3 regions of the Marinomonas sp. 63XJN7_7_ISO-PGPR-S23-202 genome follow, and region 2 is predicted to be linked to each of the others. Evidence: predicted binding sites of a transcription regulator. Region 2 holds the regulator's gene; each other region holds the start of a gene.
What was found. The regulator LexA, encoded in region 2, represses DNA repair genes until DNA is damaged. The targets are predictions, from matches to a motif close to TACTGTNTANNTANACAGTA.
Positions count from the first base shown of each region.

Region 1 (5,690 bases), 1.9 Mb from region 2:
ATCATAGGTTTTATAGTCAACCAGATATCCCTTATCACTTAAAAGCTGACTAGCCTCTTGCGATAGACTGATGGGCACTACAGGGTCTTGCTTGCCATGGTGAATCAAAAAAGGCGTCTTGCCATTCGCACACTCTGACGCTTCAGACACCATTGACTTATTCGCCAAATAAGTCGATAGCGCCATAACCCCAGACAATGAATAAGAGGTCGTCAGGGATAGCTGATAAGCAATCACACCACCTTGTGAAAATCCCGCTACGACAATACGGCTAGGATCAATACCTTGTGCGATTTGTGCTTCAATAAGGTCACTGACTTGCGCGCAAGACTCCGCAATATTGTCTATATCAACCTTACGTTCCAAAGTGATTTCGTAAATGTCATACCAGGCTCGCATTTCCATACCGCCATTGACCGTCACCGGACGAATGGGCGCATGGGGAAACACAAAACGCACTTTTAAGGATGGATCAAGTGTCAATGCCGGGACAATGCCTTCAAAATCATGACCATCCGACCCTAAACCATGCAACCAAATAACAGCAGAGTCAGGATTCTGCGCCGTCTCCACCACAACACTCGGTAATAATTCGGCCATTATTTACTCCAAAAAAAATAGGCTAATACGTTGTGCATTAGCCTATCATAATGACACCAAATTGTGGCCGTTTTCCTACCAAGCGTTTTCCTACCAAGAATACACTCAATGCTCTATTGGAAAACGCAGCTGCTTCACCTTCTGATGCCGATCTAACGAAAACAGCACATCCGATCGCTCAGGCATGACAGCTAAGAGATAGCGCGTTAAACGTTCATAATACTGCATAAAGCCTTTAAGCGCTTCCGGCGACATGATTTTGATGTCCAGAGTGTCCAATACTCCCCCATGAATATCATGCAGATGATCCTCAAGCATACGCTCTTGTTTGTTACGCCATTCATAGACCACATCATAACTGGGTGATTGCATCCACATTTGAATATCAATCAAATCAAACAGCGCCTTATAGTCCTCATGAAGATGCTCATTGACCGCTTTTCTCCAAACTCCCTCTGGGTCTTTATCGTGCTCCAAGCGATTAATCGGCTTATCAATTGTTTCTCCAAGAGAAAACGCCCCCACACACCAACCTTCAAATAAAACCACATCAATAGGCCCTTGCACTTCGGGCCATAGATTCACAGGCTTTCTATCATCAAGGGATTTATCAAAAGCGGGCACACGCATTACTTCGTCTTGTTTGAGGTTTTTTAAACGAGCGAAGACACTCTGTGCCAATGGTATATCATGCGTACCTGGCACCCCTCGCGTGGAAAATAAGGAGTGTGTGCTATTGGCGTATTTCAAGCGATCTTTATGCGTGCTATAGAGATCGTCCAAACTGACCACCACACTATTGAGTCCGAACCCTTTATTAAGAATACGGCTAATGACGCGGCAAAAGGTCGTTTTTCCACAGCCTTGAGGCCCACCTAACCCCACCACCAGAGGTCCTTGTTTAAACGAGACTTTACCACTTAACCAATTCGCAAAAGGGAGGTAGAGAGTATCTATTTCATTGACAAGAGCTTCATCTGCATAAACGCTTCTCAGTGTTTGAGCCACCTCAAAACGTAAACGTCCAGCTAAAGACTCTGGCATATCATGCTTCCAATCATAGAAGCCATTTGGATGCTTCATCATAAGACAACACCTACACATCAAAAAAATGACATACGAGGTAATTTACCTTGTCTTACTACAACCCCTAACTCCACTCAACACCTACCGTTTGAGAAGTGAGGGCTTGGTCTCATTACTGCATTGTGTCGTTGACTAGGTAATCCACTCGCCCGTTCCATTGATCCATTTCAACAACTGCTCCTATTCCAACAGCTATCCCCATTCAGATAACGATAATCGCTCTAGCAACTATTAATCGTTCTAATAACTATAGCAGCAAGAAAACAATCGTACATTTTTTGATCAGAAAAATCACAAAATCGATCAGGAAACAGGTTAATCAAACGCAATGCTTAGCTGTTCTGCCTGCTGTACAGATAAGCGATAACCTACCCCAATCAATCGAACAGGACGCATATGGCGTGAATAAGCCTGATGCAGTAAGGAGGCAAACACTTCACTGGAGAAACAGCTTTGAATCGGTTGTTCTACTGTTGTTTGTCTAAAGTCATTAAACTTTAATTTCAAATAGTATTTGCTAATCTGCGGATAAAAATCTCGCCCCGCTAAACGCGCCTCTAAACTCGCCAGCAGTTCTGGTAGCATGCTCAAACACTCTTCTAGTGAAGACAAATCATGGGGAAACGTATGTTCAACAGACACGCTCTTGCGCTCACGGGATACTTGCACAGGGCGATCATCAATCCCCTTGGCATATTGCTGCAGTCGAAACGCCATACTCCCAACGGTTTTCTGCAATAATGAGAAATCTATTGTCTGTAGATCCGCACAGTGATGTACACCAATGGCCGCCAATTTTTCTTGAGAGACCTTACCAATCCCCGAAATACATTTCACAGGCAACTGTGATACAAACTCAAATTGACTTTCTGGTGTAACCGTCTTCAAACCATTGGGTTTATTCCAATCACTGGCCACTTTAGCAATAAATTTATTTGTCGCGACACCAGCGGAGACTCGAATACCGACTTCGTTAAAGATTTGTTCTCGTATTGCTTGAGCAATCAATGTCGCACTGCCTTGACAGGAAGAAGCGTCCGTCACATCCAAATAAGCTTCATCGAGGGAAAGCGGCTCTATTATGTCAGTATACTGCCGGAAAATGGCATGCATTTGCCGCGAGGCAATACGATATTTTTCCATATTTCCGGGCATAATAATTAAATTTGGGCACAGGCGTTTGGCGATGGCACTCGGCATAGCAGAACGTACACCGAAAGTACGAGCATGGTAATTTGCCGTACATAACACACCACGAGATTGAGATGCCCCCCCAATAGCCAAGGGCACCTTTTCCAAAGAAGGGTCATCACGCATCTCAATGGCAGCATAGAAGCAATCTGCATCGATATGAATGATCTTCCTAAGCTTAGCCATATCGCTACCCAGAAACTGTATATAAAAACAGTATAATACCTTCTAAAAACAAAAACACGTCCTTCCCCCGAAAAGGCATACAACCAACCGGGAAAAAAGTCACATCATGCGGGTAAAATAAGCAGATTTACACGGGAAACCGTGGACGCCTCACTGACAAATGGTTTACATTTTGCCCCTAGCAAAGGAAAGAAGTCATTATCTGGTCTACTTTTTGCTACAGGCATACATTATTCCTATGGTTAAACATCGCCAACACAAGACGACTGCCGCGATCTTTCCATGCAAAAAACGAGATATAGGACTTCCATTTAGGGGACGCCACCATGAAAATGACGATTCAACTACTCTTATTGGCCGCGTTGGGGGCCACCTTAGCGGGATGCCAAAATTTAGGCCAAGGTACGGCGATGACCTGTACCACTGTTGGCCCCTGTAATGGCAATATCGTCGGCTCACCAACGGCAACGGCGCTTAATAACCCGAATAATAATGTGCAAAACGCGACCAATGTAATCGGTGTTATAAAACAAGAACCAATCATCATTCATGCTACAGGATATGCGGCCATCAACCCCAGTAAGCGCTACACTAAATCTCAAGCAAAATTAATGGCATTGCGCAGTTCCACACTGGATGCCTACCGAAATCTATCTGAGCGAGTATACGGTCTGAAAATTGACGGCACCAGTTCGTTAAGCAACATGGTTTTGCAACATGATGAATTACGTTCTTATGTTGATGCCTATTTAGTCGGCGCAAAAATCGTCTCCCAACGTGAGCATGAAGATGGAACGTTTGAAACCGTTGTTGAAATGGCATTGCAAGAAAACTTTCGCCAATGTGTCAGCAACCCTTCCAGCATTGACAAAGATCCGAAGTGCCAAATTCGCCCGGGTTATCGTGCCGTCAATGTAGAAACCCCGCAACCTAATGTTAACTTTTATACTATCCAGTAATGCCGATGTTTCGCTATCTGATTTACATCATTATGGTTCTTGCATCGGTCGGCAACAGTATTGCTCAAACCGTCGACGCAGTTGGTACTGCCATTATATATAATGGCGACATCAATGATGCTCGCTATCGAGCGACGCAACAAGCTATTAAACAGGCCGTCCTTCAGTCCAGCTCACGTGTCAGTGTTAAGGATATTCTTAACAACGGCGAGCTCAACTCTGACTTGAAAATACGCAGCGCTGGGCGAGTTCAACATGCCAAAATCATTTCCGAAACCCAAAAAGGCGACTTTTTAACGGTCGTCGCCCGCGTCAACGTGACAGCCGACAACATGTGTAGTAATGGTGCCACGAATTATTATAAAAAATCCGTGGCTATCACTGGTTTTCCTTTGGAACACAGACAACAAGCCAGCCTCGGAGCCTTAGGCAATATCTCCAGAGAGCTTCCCAAAGATTTTGCCGACGTTATCAATAAACAAGGCTTTTTAAGAGCTTTAGCGGCAACCAATATCTCCCTTTACCCAGACAAGATCAACGCGCCTTCACTTACAAACAACAATGACACCTTAACCGATGTGGTTCGAGTCGCTCAAAAACTTGGCACACAGTATGTTGTCAGTGGCGTTATACGTGATATTTCTCCTCTTTATATGAGACGTCCAAATGACCCTTATGCCAGCACAGACGACAAAAGTGAAAAGCAAAGAGACTTCGTTTTAGACATTTATATCTACGATGGTTTCAGTGGCGCATTGCTATTTCAAAAACGTTATAGTGAAATAGGCGACTGGGATATTTCTGATCATGCTAAAGTTGGTTTTGGTAGCGCCCAGTTTTGGACGACTCATTATGGCAAGGTGGTCAAAGAAACTCTTAGAGAAAGCGCAATCGATACCAGCGAAAAATTGCGCTGCCAACCTTTTATGGCCAATATTTTTCGCACTGAAGGGAAGCAAATTCACATTGCCGCCGGTTCCGTGTCCGGGGTCAAAGCAGGAGATAAATTTAAGGTCTATCGTCGTTATGAGATATTTGACCAAGACCAAAAACCAGAAACGCAACTGAATAATGCCAACATCAGTGTTACTATAACGCAAGTTCAGCCTAACTTTTCCATTGGGGAACTGTCGGTTGATGCGAAAATTCTGAACGTACAACCGCATGACGTTGTCATCGCATGGTAACTTTTACAATTACGCTCCTTATATTCTATAGAGCGGTTTTACATTTTAGGACATTACAATGAACAACGAATTACTTCATCACTTAGAACAACGCATCAATGAAGCAGTAGAAGAAATCAGCTCATTACGCCAACGCATCGCGGAATTAGAAATGCAAAACTACGAGCTTAGCGAAGAAAAAAGTGAACTAGAAAGCAGTTTGAATCAGAAAAGTGAGCAACAAGCTAACTGGGAATCTTCCCTCTCTCAAATGTTAAATCGCCTTAGCCAATTGGATAACAAACAATGAAACGAATTCTATTTGCTACTTTAGCTTTATTTTGTGGGAGTACCTTTGCAGCAGAAGGGCAAATTGCTAGCTTAGTCTCCTTTGAGTCCACTGCGGCTCGCCCAAAAATAAACAAAGAGCAAGACAGCAGCTTAACATCGATATTGAACACTCAAATTGAATACACCACGCCAGCAAACATCTCCGCTTATG
Region 1 covers NZ_CM149677.1:811,600-817,289, reverse strand. The annotation lists gene AC0VYG_RS03790 (alpha/beta hydrolase) at 1-600, opposite strand, end outside; gene AC0VYG_RS03785 (hypothetical protein) at 706-1,686, opposite strand; gene dinB (DNA polymerase IV) at 2,002-3,063, opposite strand; gene AC0VYG_RS03775 (hypothetical protein) at 3,168-3,290, opposite strand; gene AC0VYG_RS03770 (LPP20 family lipoprotein) at 3,390-4,022, shown strand; gene AC0VYG_RS03765 (flagellar assembly protein T N-terminal domain-containing protein) at 4,028-5,209, shown strand; gene AC0VYG_RS03760 (cell division protein ZapB) at 5,268-5,498, shown strand; gene AC0VYG_RS03755 (hypothetical protein) at 5,495-5,690, shown strand, end outside.
Region 1: dinB (DNA polymerase IV) is a predicted target of LexA. The motif match lies at 3,077-3,096, and genes of this name have one in related genera.

Region 2 (5,690 bases):
GCGTTTTATAAAGATTTCAGTGGTATGTTATCCAAAGCGGAATCACCGGATGAAGGGATGATGCCAAACGAGCCGACACCGACTGATATTGAGTGTCCGACTTGCTCTCGTCCCATGCAAATCCGTACAGCGAGTACGGGGGTATTCTTGTCTTGTTCAGGTTACTCGTTACCACCTAAAGAACGTTGTAAGGCCACGATTAACCTGGTTCGTGGTGATGAAGCGATTGCCGTTGATGATGAGGAAGGGGAATCTAAAGCCTTAATCGGCAAACGCCGCTGTAAAATTTGTGGTTCGGCCATGGACAGCTATTTGATGGATGAGCATCGCAAACTGCATGTTTGTGGTAATAATCCGGCCTGTTCTGGGTACGAAGTAGAGAAGGGATCCTTTAAAATCAAAGGTTACGATGGCCCTGTTCTAGAGTGTGATAAGTGTGGCTCCGAAATGCAGCTTAAAACGGGTCGCTTTGGGAAATACTTTGGGTGTACAAACGAAGAATGTAAAAATACTCGTAAGCTATTGAAAAATGGTGAGGCAGCGCCACCAAAAATGGATCCTGTTCCCATGCCAGATTTGGCTTGTGACAAAGTCGATGACCATTATGTATTGCGTGATGGAGCAACCGGTTTATTTCTGGCAGCCAGTCAGTTTCCTCGTAAACGAGAAACGCGTGCGCCATTAGTGAAAGAGCTGCTTCCGTTTATGGATCAAATTGATCCTAAATATCACTTTTTCAAAACGGCGCCCGTTAAGGATAATGAGGGGCGTCCTACGGTGATTCGCTACAGTCGCAAAACGAAAGAGCAGTATGTGATGACCGAAGAAGAAGGCAAACCAACGGGCTGGAAAGCGTATTATGTTGGTAGTAAATGGGTTGTTGAAGAGGGTAAGAAAAAGAAATGAGTAACGCGAGTCAAGCAAGCGTTACCAATCAGAAGTTAGACGCAGCACGACGTTTTTTGCAGCAAAGCCAGCAGTGCGAAGAGTCTTGGTTGCTCGCTGGATTAGAAGGGGCGTCTTTGTTTCACCTTCGCAGTGCTTTGAACGGTTTGCTACAAGAGATCAAAACGGCTTATAGTCTGAAATCAGAATTGGATATATTGAAATTACAACATGCAGCGAAAGAGACAGGAGTTGTGGTTCCCACATTGAGTGAGTTATCGGATCTTGCTTTACAACCCCACTCTTGGCTGAATCAATTAGAGCAAGCATTCATTGCTCAGTTGGAATGTCACTATACGTCGTTTTCTGGTATGAGTTCGGACAATATAATTGGTAAAGGATCGGATGCCGGTGCTTCAGTTGGTTTGTACTTGTCAAAGCTTGTTGAGTTGGTGTTGCGTTTTAGAGAAGAATCATCAGAGTATTAATTATGAAAGAATCTTATCTAGAGATTGTTGAACTCGATAATGGCGATATTGTATTGAGACCAGCAAGTGAAGACGGAGAGAGTGTGGAACCGCTGGCTACCTTGGTCATTTCCGATACGACGAAGTCGTATTTGAAAGAAAGGTATTTTGAATTAGCTAAGTGCATGTTCCATGCAGGCATAGACTTTGTATATTCTGACGAGTCAGCGTTTGGGGATGACGCTGAGTATTTGGAAGACATGGATATGCGCCCTAAAATCTTACATTGATCAGAATGAAACAAAAAATGCGAAGCCATGGCTTCGCATTTTTCTTGCTCGTATTTTAATGGATGGTTAGGTTGGCCTAATTTTTATCCATTAGAATACGTGCTGGATTAGCAAAGGCATTAAATCAAACTGTTTGCCTAATGACGCCGACAGATAAGCCTTCGATGGCAAATTCTTCGCTTTCCAGATCAACAAGAATATCGTCAAACTCCTCATTTTCGGGTTGTAGGCGTACTTGACTGCCTTTTTGATAGAAGCGTTTAACGGTAACTTCATCGCCAATGCGGGCAACGACTATCTGGCCATTACGAATAGTGGTGGTTTTATGGACAGCGAGAAGATCTCCTTCCATAATGCCGATATTTTTCATGCTGGTGCCGGAAACAGACAAAAAGTAATCCGCTTTAGGGGAAAACATGCTAGGTGGAACGCTCACATGTGATGCAATGTTTTCTTGTGCGAGAATCGGAAAGCCTGCCGCCACTTTTCCTATGACGGGCAAGCCAAGCTCTTCGTCATTTGCTGCTTCTACAGGGTCTTCAATTAATTGAATGCCTCGGGATGCACCAGAGAGCATTTTGATGGCGCCTTTTTTGGCAAGGGCCTTCAGGTGTTCTTCGGCGGCGTTAGGCGATTTAAAGCCTAAGCGACCTGCGATTTCTGCACGTGTTGGAGGAAAGCCGGTTTCGCTAATAAATTCGCGAATGGTTTCTAGTACGTCAGATTGTCTTTTGGTTAATTTAATCATAGGGCCATCTGGTTGTTTATACAGTAACTGTTATTATATACAGCATCACCAACGATTCTCAATAATTTAAATGCTTTCAGACGAACTAAAAACACAAATTCATCTTGCTTACCGTGCTTCTTTGGAAGCAAAACAGCATAAGCCCCGAGTTGGTCAGCGTCAGATGATCGGCGCAATTGCCCGTACCTTGGGGAATATCAAGCAAGACAGTGAAGGTAACCGACTAGACGAAAAGCACGTGGCAGTTGTTGAAGCTGGAACAGGGACCGGGAAGACTCTGTCCTATTGTTTGGCGGCTATTCCTATAGCCAAAGCCCGAGGCTTGAAACTAATCATTTCCACGGCAACCGTTGCTTTGCAAGAACAAATTTTGCACAAAGAATTGCCTAATTTGTTGGCTCATACAGAGTTAAGCTTTAAATATACCTTGGCAAAAGGGCGTGGCCGCTATCTCTGTCTAAACAATCTTGAGAGTTTTTTAAGCTCGGAAGATCAAGGTATGGAAGACATGTTTGCAGGGTTGTTTGAGCAGCACTTGCAAGCCGATGACGTGAATACGGTGTTGTACCAAGAAATGGATGTGGCGTTATCAAAGGGTGAGTGGGACGGCGATAAAGATAATTGGGAAGGGCTGATCCGAGATCAAGATTGGCGTCGTTTAACGACGGATCACCAACAATGCACGAATAGAAACTGTGCCAATTATTCAGCTTGTCCGTTTTTTAAAGCGCGGGCTGAAATTGAAGTCGCCGATGTGATTGTTGCCAACCACGACCTTGTATTAGCTGATTTATCTCTAGGTGGTGGTGCCATTCTTACACCGCCAAAAGAAACCATCTATGTCTTCGACGAAGGCCATCATCTTCCTGATAAAGCCATTAGTCACTTTCGCCATGAAGTGCGTTTACAGCAAAGTATCACTTGGCTTCGCCAGTTGGAGAAGAACTTGGTGAATTTGAAACAGGAGTTGACCGATGCCGTTAGCTTAACGGGTCAGTTGTTGCTGAAAATTCCCCAACAAATTCAGAGCATTGTGAATTTTATTCAGTATGCTCAACAAGGGTTGGCGCCTTACATACAAGGTTTGGGGTTGGATCAAGACAATAATCATCACCGCTTTGAGTTTGGTGTGATACCTGACGAGTTGCGCCAGTTGGCTTATAGTTTGCAGACCTCCTACCAGAAGCTGTTCAACAATATCGAAAGCATTCAGGATGAATGTAAGAAAACCAAACAGAATGAGGGGATGGGAATTACCTCAGAGACCGCTGAGACTTGGCAGCCGATTCTAGGGGTGATTTTAGGTCGTTTGGAGCAATGTGTTGAGTTATGGCGTCTATACTCCACGGTTGATGATCAAAACTTTCCGCCTAATGCACGTTGGTTAATGGTGATAGGGCAAGGGATGGAGCAGGATGTTGAGCTTGGTGGTTCGCCGATACTGGCGGCGAATACGTTACGCCAACAATTATGGGATAAGTGCTTTGGGGCGGTGGTCACATCGGCCACACTGACCGCGCTGAATCAATTCCATCGCTTTAATATGCGCTCAGGGGTGCCTCGGGAAAGTGAATATTTGCGAGTGTTAAGCCCGTTTGATTTTCAGAATAATGGCCTATTGGTGGTACCCAATATGGAGCATGAGCCAAATCGTGTGGATCAACATACTGCAGAGATAGTGGCTTACCTGAATAAGAATGTTCATACCGATAAAGGAAGTTTAGTGCTGTTTTCTTCCCGTCGTCAAATGGAGGACGTTGCTAAATCGCTTGCTGCTGGATTGCAGGAAATCCTTTTAACTCAAGGAGAGCAGTCTAAACGGGTTATTCTGGATTCTCACCGGGCCAAGATTGATGAGGGTAAGGGCAGTTTGCTATTTGGTTTGGCGAGTTTTGCCGAAGGGGTGGATTTGCCAGGTAAGTATTTGACCTCTGTGTACATTGCCAAAATTCCTTTTGCCGTACCGGATGATCCGGTTGAGGCAACGCTGGCTGAATGGATACAAAAACGTGGTGGGAATCCCTTTATGGAAATTACTATTCCAGATGCGTCTTTACGCTTGGTGCAGGCGACAGGACGTTTGTTACGGAGTGAAAAAGACTCGGGAGAAATTCATATACTGGATAAGCGCCTCAGGACAAAGCGCTATGGGCAACAGTTAATTGATAGTCTTCCACCGTATCGCATGGTATAGCTTTCCATCTTTTTATCCCATGACGGGGTGCGAAAACCAGTAACTTAGTAACGCAAGGGGTGATAAAAACCTATCATTTAGGTACACTCCCCGCAAAGTTTCATAAATTCAAAAATATAGAAGAATATAGATTCCAATATGGAAAACCAAACAACAGACTCCGCTCCAGAGAAAAAACAAAGACCTAAGCGTCCGCGCCGTTCTAATAAGCGCCCGAACAAAAATAGCAAATCGAACAGTGCGCCTGCACAAACAGCTTCTTCAGTGGCGGAAAAAATGGAAAATAACGGTTCAGTGTGGTCAATCGATCAATTTCAAGTGCCAGAAGTAGAAGGCAAATTACGTTTTCATGATTTGAACTTACCTGACCGTGTATTGAAATCCATCTCAGAAATGGGCTTTGAGTACTGTAGTGAAATTCAAGCAGAAACCTTGCCGATGACCATTAAGGGATATGACCTTATTGGACAGGCGCAAACAGGAACTGGAAAAACGGCAGCCTTTTTGATCGCCATGATCAGTGACTTTTTGGACTATCCGCTAACAGAAAAGCGTGCTAATCACTTTGCCCGCGGTTTGATTATCGCCCCAACCCGTGAATTGGCGTTACAAATTGCCGATGAAGCGGTGAAGTTAGCGTCAAATTGCCATTTGAATGTGGTTTCTTTGGTGGGGGGAATGAGCTATGAAAAGCAGAAACAGGCTTTAGAAAACGAAAATGTGGATATTCTTGTCGCGACGCCTGGACGTTTGCTGGATTTTGCCCGCAGCAAAAAAGTTATGTTAAATCAGGTGGAATGCTTGGTGCTAGATGAAGCAGACCGCATGTTATCGATGGGCTTTATTCCAGATGTTAAAAGCATCATTCGCATGACGCCTCATAAAGAAAAGCGCCAAACAATGTTGTTTAGTGCGACTTTCCCAAAAGATATACAGGTTTTAGCGCGCCAGTGGACATTCTTTCCGAAAGAAGTATCCGTGGTGCCAAAAGAAGCGACAAACCAGAATATTGATCAAGTGATTTATACTGTAGAGGCCGAACAGAAATGGCCTGTTCTGCAGCAGTTGATTGAAGGTAACAACAATCAGAGAACGATTATTTTCGC
Region 2 covers NZ_CM149677.1:2,723,127-2,728,816, reverse strand. The annotation lists gene topA (type I DNA topoisomerase) at 1-906, shown strand, start outside; gene AC0VYG_RS12650 (DUF6586 family protein) at 903-1,373, shown strand; gene AC0VYG_RS12645 (hypothetical protein) at 1,376-1,642, shown strand; gene lexA (transcriptional repressor LexA) at 1,767-2,390, opposite strand; gene dinG (ATP-dependent DNA helicase DinG) at 2,461-4,584, shown strand; gene AC0VYG_RS12630 (DEAD/DEAH box helicase) at 4,723-5,690, shown strand, end outside.

Region 3 (5,690 bases), 1.8 Mb from region 2:
CCCTTATCAAGCCTGGGGCCAATGGAACTGTGATCCCTCTTACGGAGGGCAATGGTGCTTCACAGAATGTCAGCGGGTTGGTAGGAATTTAATAAAAGTTCCTATGAGAGAGCTCTATAAGGCTAAACCAGATCGCGAAATTATTCATGCATACGAGTATGTTATCGCCCCAGAGAATTTGGAACATATCGATTTAGCTGAAGAACATATAGTCAATAAAGTACAACGATTATTAGAAGCATTACTAAATTTAGGCGATGGTCTATCTCAGCTTGGAGATACGATAGGTTTGGCTCAAACAACAGAAGAGTTAACAGGATTCAGTCGAAAAGAAATTGAGGATAACGGATGGCTCAAATACCCCTCGTTAAGTCGTCTGGCTCAAGTGGCTCCCATCGACATGACCCAACAAATGTTTTTAGCACGCTGTAAAAATATCCACGAGTTAATACAAAAAATCCCAAATGGATACCTCAAATCCCTGCTCATTAACGCTGGCTGCCCACGAAGTAAAATAGGAAGTCTTGGGAGCCTAAAACTTATTCAAGCCTTGTTAAACAGGCTAGAATACTTAAATGGTCAACTCGAATCAGTTCATGACTTCCCATCTCAAGTCGAACCCGAAGATTGGGGTGATTCAAACGTTAATTTAGCCTCACTATTTTTAAACAATGACCTAAGAATAGCGGATGCTCATGACGCGATAGAAAAATGCATTTCAACACTGCAAAAGCTAGGCTTTGATACAGCCAATCTTAGTAGTGGGTATGGGAGAGCACTTGATTTCGTGATGGATGGTGTTATCAACTCTTTAGACTACATAGCCAATCAGTTAAAAAAGCTGCTGCTTAGAGTATGAGTAAAATATGTTGCTCTCAACTAGGATATTCCTATGAATTATGGCCTGCTCTGTTAGAGTATTTTCGATTATTCAGGGTGAGCTAGTTGGAGCCAGTGCTCAATATATGGCTTCATAGTAAGCTCCCTTACTATCCATTAAGAAATACCATTACAGTGTCGTTGTTCCAGTTGGTGCTAAAGTTAAAACGGTTTCATAGGAGATTTAACCTACAAGTCTTTGATATCTATAGCAATCTCATGTGAGCCTTTACGCTGTTCTGTAATTTTTTCCGACTCTAAGTCTTCCAACTTCTCCAGCTCAGAGATTAATGCTTTCTTGGAAGTATCGTCCAAGCGGGAAATCAAGCACGCCAGTTCAGCACTTAGGTCATCCTCACACAAAAAGTAGTTCAGCGGGACATTGAGCTCTTGAGCAATTTTTCTCAAAGTCTCGATATCAGGAACATGCCGCCCCTTTTCATAGTGGTTCATACGGCCGCTGGCAGAGCTTTCGTCCATACCGATTTTTATCCCAAGCTCTTTCTGGGATATGCCGATTTTATTGCGAGCTTGCTTAAGTCGCCGTGGTATTGGGTTATCTGACAAAATAGTTTCATCTTTAAAGTCTCATGTACTTAGATTGTCTAAGTTTTACTTATTTCTGTATACTTAGCAATCCTAAGTATCTAGTTTTTGAGACACAAACATGACATCCAAACCATTTTCTTTGAATAAACAGTTCAAAGAACTCTTACGACGCATGGAAGGAACCAGCATCAGACGAAAAGAACTCATTCAATTAGCATCAAGTACAACAGACCTAGATATAGTCCAATCCACTAGACTAGTAGCAAGGAACGTTAGCAGGCTGACATCTAAAGGCCTCCTGAGTGCCAGTGGAGAGCGAAACGCTCGAACTTACCACCTTACTCCTGAATTAATCCTAATGCTAAGCAGCGGCTCTTGTGGCTCGTCAGACGAAGAAACTATAGATACAAGTCAAAGCTCAAATGAGGTACATCTTCTAGATGAAGAAAAGAAAGCCAATGCTGAATTAAAACTATTGTTGGGAGAGATTGATGCTTATCAGGAATATTTAGGACTATTCCCACATAAGCGACCAGCTATTTTGAAATTGCTAGATGAGTCTAGAGAAAAAGCGACAAGGTTCTACGGTCGATTAAACGCCATTAAAAAGATTATACAATCGACTCAACCTGAAGGGAATATGTAATGCTTAGGACATGGCAAGAACAGTGTCTCTCTCAAGCAGTAACATCATATAAGAAGCAATCTCAATTCTTGGTATTGGCTTCCCCTGGTGCGGGTAAAACCCTGCTTGCAGCGCATATAGCAAAAGCTCTTATCAACAGTGGCGATATCGACTATGTAGTATGCTTTTCCCCTTCTCGAATCGTTTCACAGAGCATTGAAGAAACATTTGAGAAAACATTGAAGCGAAAGTTTAATGGCAGACTTGGGGCAATCGGAGCATCGCGTACTTATCACTCTCTTAGTAACGCAGCTGAGCTAATCAATGATCTTGCGGCCACTAGAGTCTTGGTCATTTTTGATGAAATACACCACTGTGCCGGTAATGGTGAGTCTCCAGCAAATGCATGGGGATTACAGCTTCTCTCCACGATACAGCATTTAGCGACTTATGCTTTGTCACTTACCGGTACACCTTGGCGCACTGACACACTTCCTATTTCATTCGCTAAATACTCAGATCCAGAAGGCAACATTATCTGTGACTACTCGTATGATCTTGTTGATGCAATAAAAGACAAGGTCTGTCGGATGCCTCAAATTACCGCAATTGATATTGAAAAAGTAACAGTAAAAGGATTAGATAAATTTGAAACCTACACTAGTTTGCAGTCATTGCTAAGCGAAGGTGAAGTAAGCTATCAAACTGTGATCAGACATCCTGAAGTCATCAAGCACTTACTTTCATTAAGCGTTCATCGGCTGAATTTCCTTAGAAAGAGCTCACCTAATGCTGGCGGCTTAATAGTCGCATCTTCATACGAACATGCTTTACAGATTCAATCCATACTATTGGACCACTTCAATAAAGAGTCTACTTTAGTATCCTGTAGACATGATGACTCACCCGAGCTTATTAACCGTTTCCGTAAAGACAACAGCGAATGGATAATCAGTATTGCCATGATCAGCGAAGGGACAGACATACCAAGGCTGCAAGTTTGTTGTAGTCTTACTGATGTCACCACTGAACTTTACTTCCGTCAGATCCTTGGGCGCATCATACGAATGACCAAATATCAGTCACATGTTGCCAATATGTACATGTTAGCAGAACCAAATTTAGTGGAGTTTGCAGAGCGACTGAACAAAGCAATTCCAGGCACTTACAACTACCAAAAAACAGAAGAATTACTCAATAGTATCGACACACCGAGTCCAACAAATGATAGTAGTCGAGGCTCTTACAAAGACGACGTGTTGACACCAGAAGCCAACCTTGATGAATTTGTCTTGAGTAACGATCATGATCTATTGAAGCTAACCGTTCTAAACGAGCTTACGATGACCTCATTCAAATCGAAAATAATTTCTTATTATTTATAGGAATTCGCCACTCTTGAAATCCTGCCTCAATTCTAGTCGAAAAATCGGAAATCCTTCCTCTTACAAAAATTCACTTGGTCATTCGCGCTGCTTAAAACTATACTGTATATTTATACAGTATTCTGGTGTTGATCATGCGTGTGACTTATCTTGGTGTGTCTAAGTCGGCGGCGTTTATCGCGGCTGATAGTGTGCGAATCCCTTTGTATGTGGATTCGGTATCGGCGGGGTTTCCTTCGCCTGCACAGGACTTTGTTGAAAAATCCTTAGACTTAAATGAGTTCTGTGTAGCTCATCCGAACGCGACGTTTTACGTGCGTGCGCAGGGTGATTCGATGATTGATGTGGGCATTTATTCGGGTGATGTGTTGGTGGTAGACCGTTCGTTAACTGCGCGTCATGGAGATATTGTGATTGCCTGCATTCATGGGGAAATGACGGTGAAGACGTTGGAGCTGAAGCCCAATGTGTTGCTGCGTCCGAAGAACAAAGCCTATAAGGCCATTCAGATCACAGAGGAATCCCAGCTAGAGATCTTCGGTGTGGTTACGGGCGTGGTTCGTAAGTACGAGCGTCATTAAATGCAAACTGTCTTTGCCTTAGTCGATTGCAACAACTTTTACGCCAGTTGCGAGAAGTTGTTTCGACCAGATTTAAAACACACACCTGTTGCTGTGTTGTCGAATAATGATGGCTGTATTGTCGCGCGTTCCAAAGAGGTAAAGGTGCTGGGCATCAAGATGGGCGTGCCGATGTTTCAGGTTCAAAATGAGATAAGAAGGCACGGCATTGTGTGCTTTTCCTCGAATTATGCGCTGTATGCGGATCTGTCAAATCGGGTGATGACGATTTTAGAGGAGGAGGCGCCACGGCTTGAGGTGTATTCCATCGATGAGGCCTTTATGGATTTAACCGGTGTTGATCATGTGACGGATTTGCTAGCGTTTGGCAAACGAGTAAAGGCCAAGGTCGATCAGTGGACAGGCATTACGGTAGGCGTGGGCATCGCGCCAACTAAGACGCTGGCGAAGTTGGCCAACCACGCGGCGAAGAAATACCCAGCCACCGGTTCGGTCGTAGATTTGATGGACCCAGACAGACAAAAGCGTTTATTGGCAATTGTTGAAGTAAGTGATGTGTGGGGCGTTGGCCGTCGCACCACGGCAAAGCTAAAGGCGAGGGGAATTAATACCGCTTTGGATCTTGCGAACGCTAACCCTAAATCGATTCGAAGCGAGTTTTCTGTGGTGTTGGAGCGAACCATTCGAGAGTTGAACGGAGTATCGTGTTTGGATTTGGAATTGGTCAGGCCAACAAAGCAGCAAATCATTTGCAGTCGGTCATTTGGTCATAAGGTGACAGACAAGCGTGAACTACGGGAAGCCATCGCTAAATACACAAACAGAGCCGCCGAGAAATTACGCGGAGAAAAACGCCTTTGTCGTGTGGTGAGTGTGTTCGTTCGTACCAGCCCTTTTATTACAAACGAACCGCAGTACTCGAAAACCCTGTCTGCAGAACTGCCCAACCCAACCGACGACACGCGAGACTTATTAGAAGTGGCCGACGTACTGTTTCGTCGCATTTATCGTGCAGGTTATCGCTACGCCAAAGGTGGTGTGATGCTGGCGGATTTTTATGAGCATGGCGCTTTTCAACAAGATTTATTCCGAGCCGATAATACCAAAATCAACTCAAAAGCCTTAATGAGCGTCGTAGACAAAATCAACCACAGCGACCTCGGTAAGGTTTTTTTCGCCTCTCAAGGCGTGTCACCACAATGGTCAATGAAGCGAGAACACTTATCTCCAGCGTACACGACCAGGTGGGATGAGTTACCCAAAGTGTATTGATTCAAAATGTAGAAAATAGAAATCAGCGATGAATTAAAAATCCAAACGATAGTGATGGAGAGGTGTTCCATGAACGATGAAGGTGCCAAAGAAAATGCCAGTAAAGTGCCAGCAGGCAAGATAATAGCAACAGTTGTATTATGGCTAGATGAACAGTGTCCACAGGAGCGTTGGGACTTATCAAATGAACAGATATGTGTTCTTCTAGGTGGTATTACGGTTTCAACTTGGAGTCAATGGAAAGAGACAGCACGGATTAATGACAGTCTTCAAGTAGACCAAGACACTATTGATACACTAGCGATGCTGGTAAGTATATACAAGATGATTCACCTAAGTTCACCACCTGGTTTTAAGTATAATTTTTTCAAAAGGCCAATAGATCATCCGACATTTACT
Region 3 covers NZ_CM149677.1:915,188-920,877, reverse strand. The annotation lists gene AC0VYG_RS04215 (hypothetical protein) at 1-859, shown strand, start outside; gene AC0VYG_RS04210 (helix-turn-helix domain-containing protein) at 1,069-1,446, opposite strand; gene AC0VYG_RS04205 (hypothetical protein) at 1,547-2,074, shown strand; gene AC0VYG_RS04200 (DEAD/DEAH box helicase) at 2,074-3,438, shown strand; gene umuD (translesion error-prone DNA polymerase V autoproteolytic subunit) at 3,573-4,019, shown strand; gene umuC (translesion error-prone DNA polymerase V subunit UmuC) at 4,020-5,291, shown strand; gene AC0VYG_RS04185 (hypothetical protein) at 5,361-5,690, shown strand, end outside.
Region 3: umuD (translesion error-prone DNA polymerase V autoproteolytic subunit) is a predicted target of LexA. The motif match lies at 3,539-3,558, and genes of this name have one in related genera.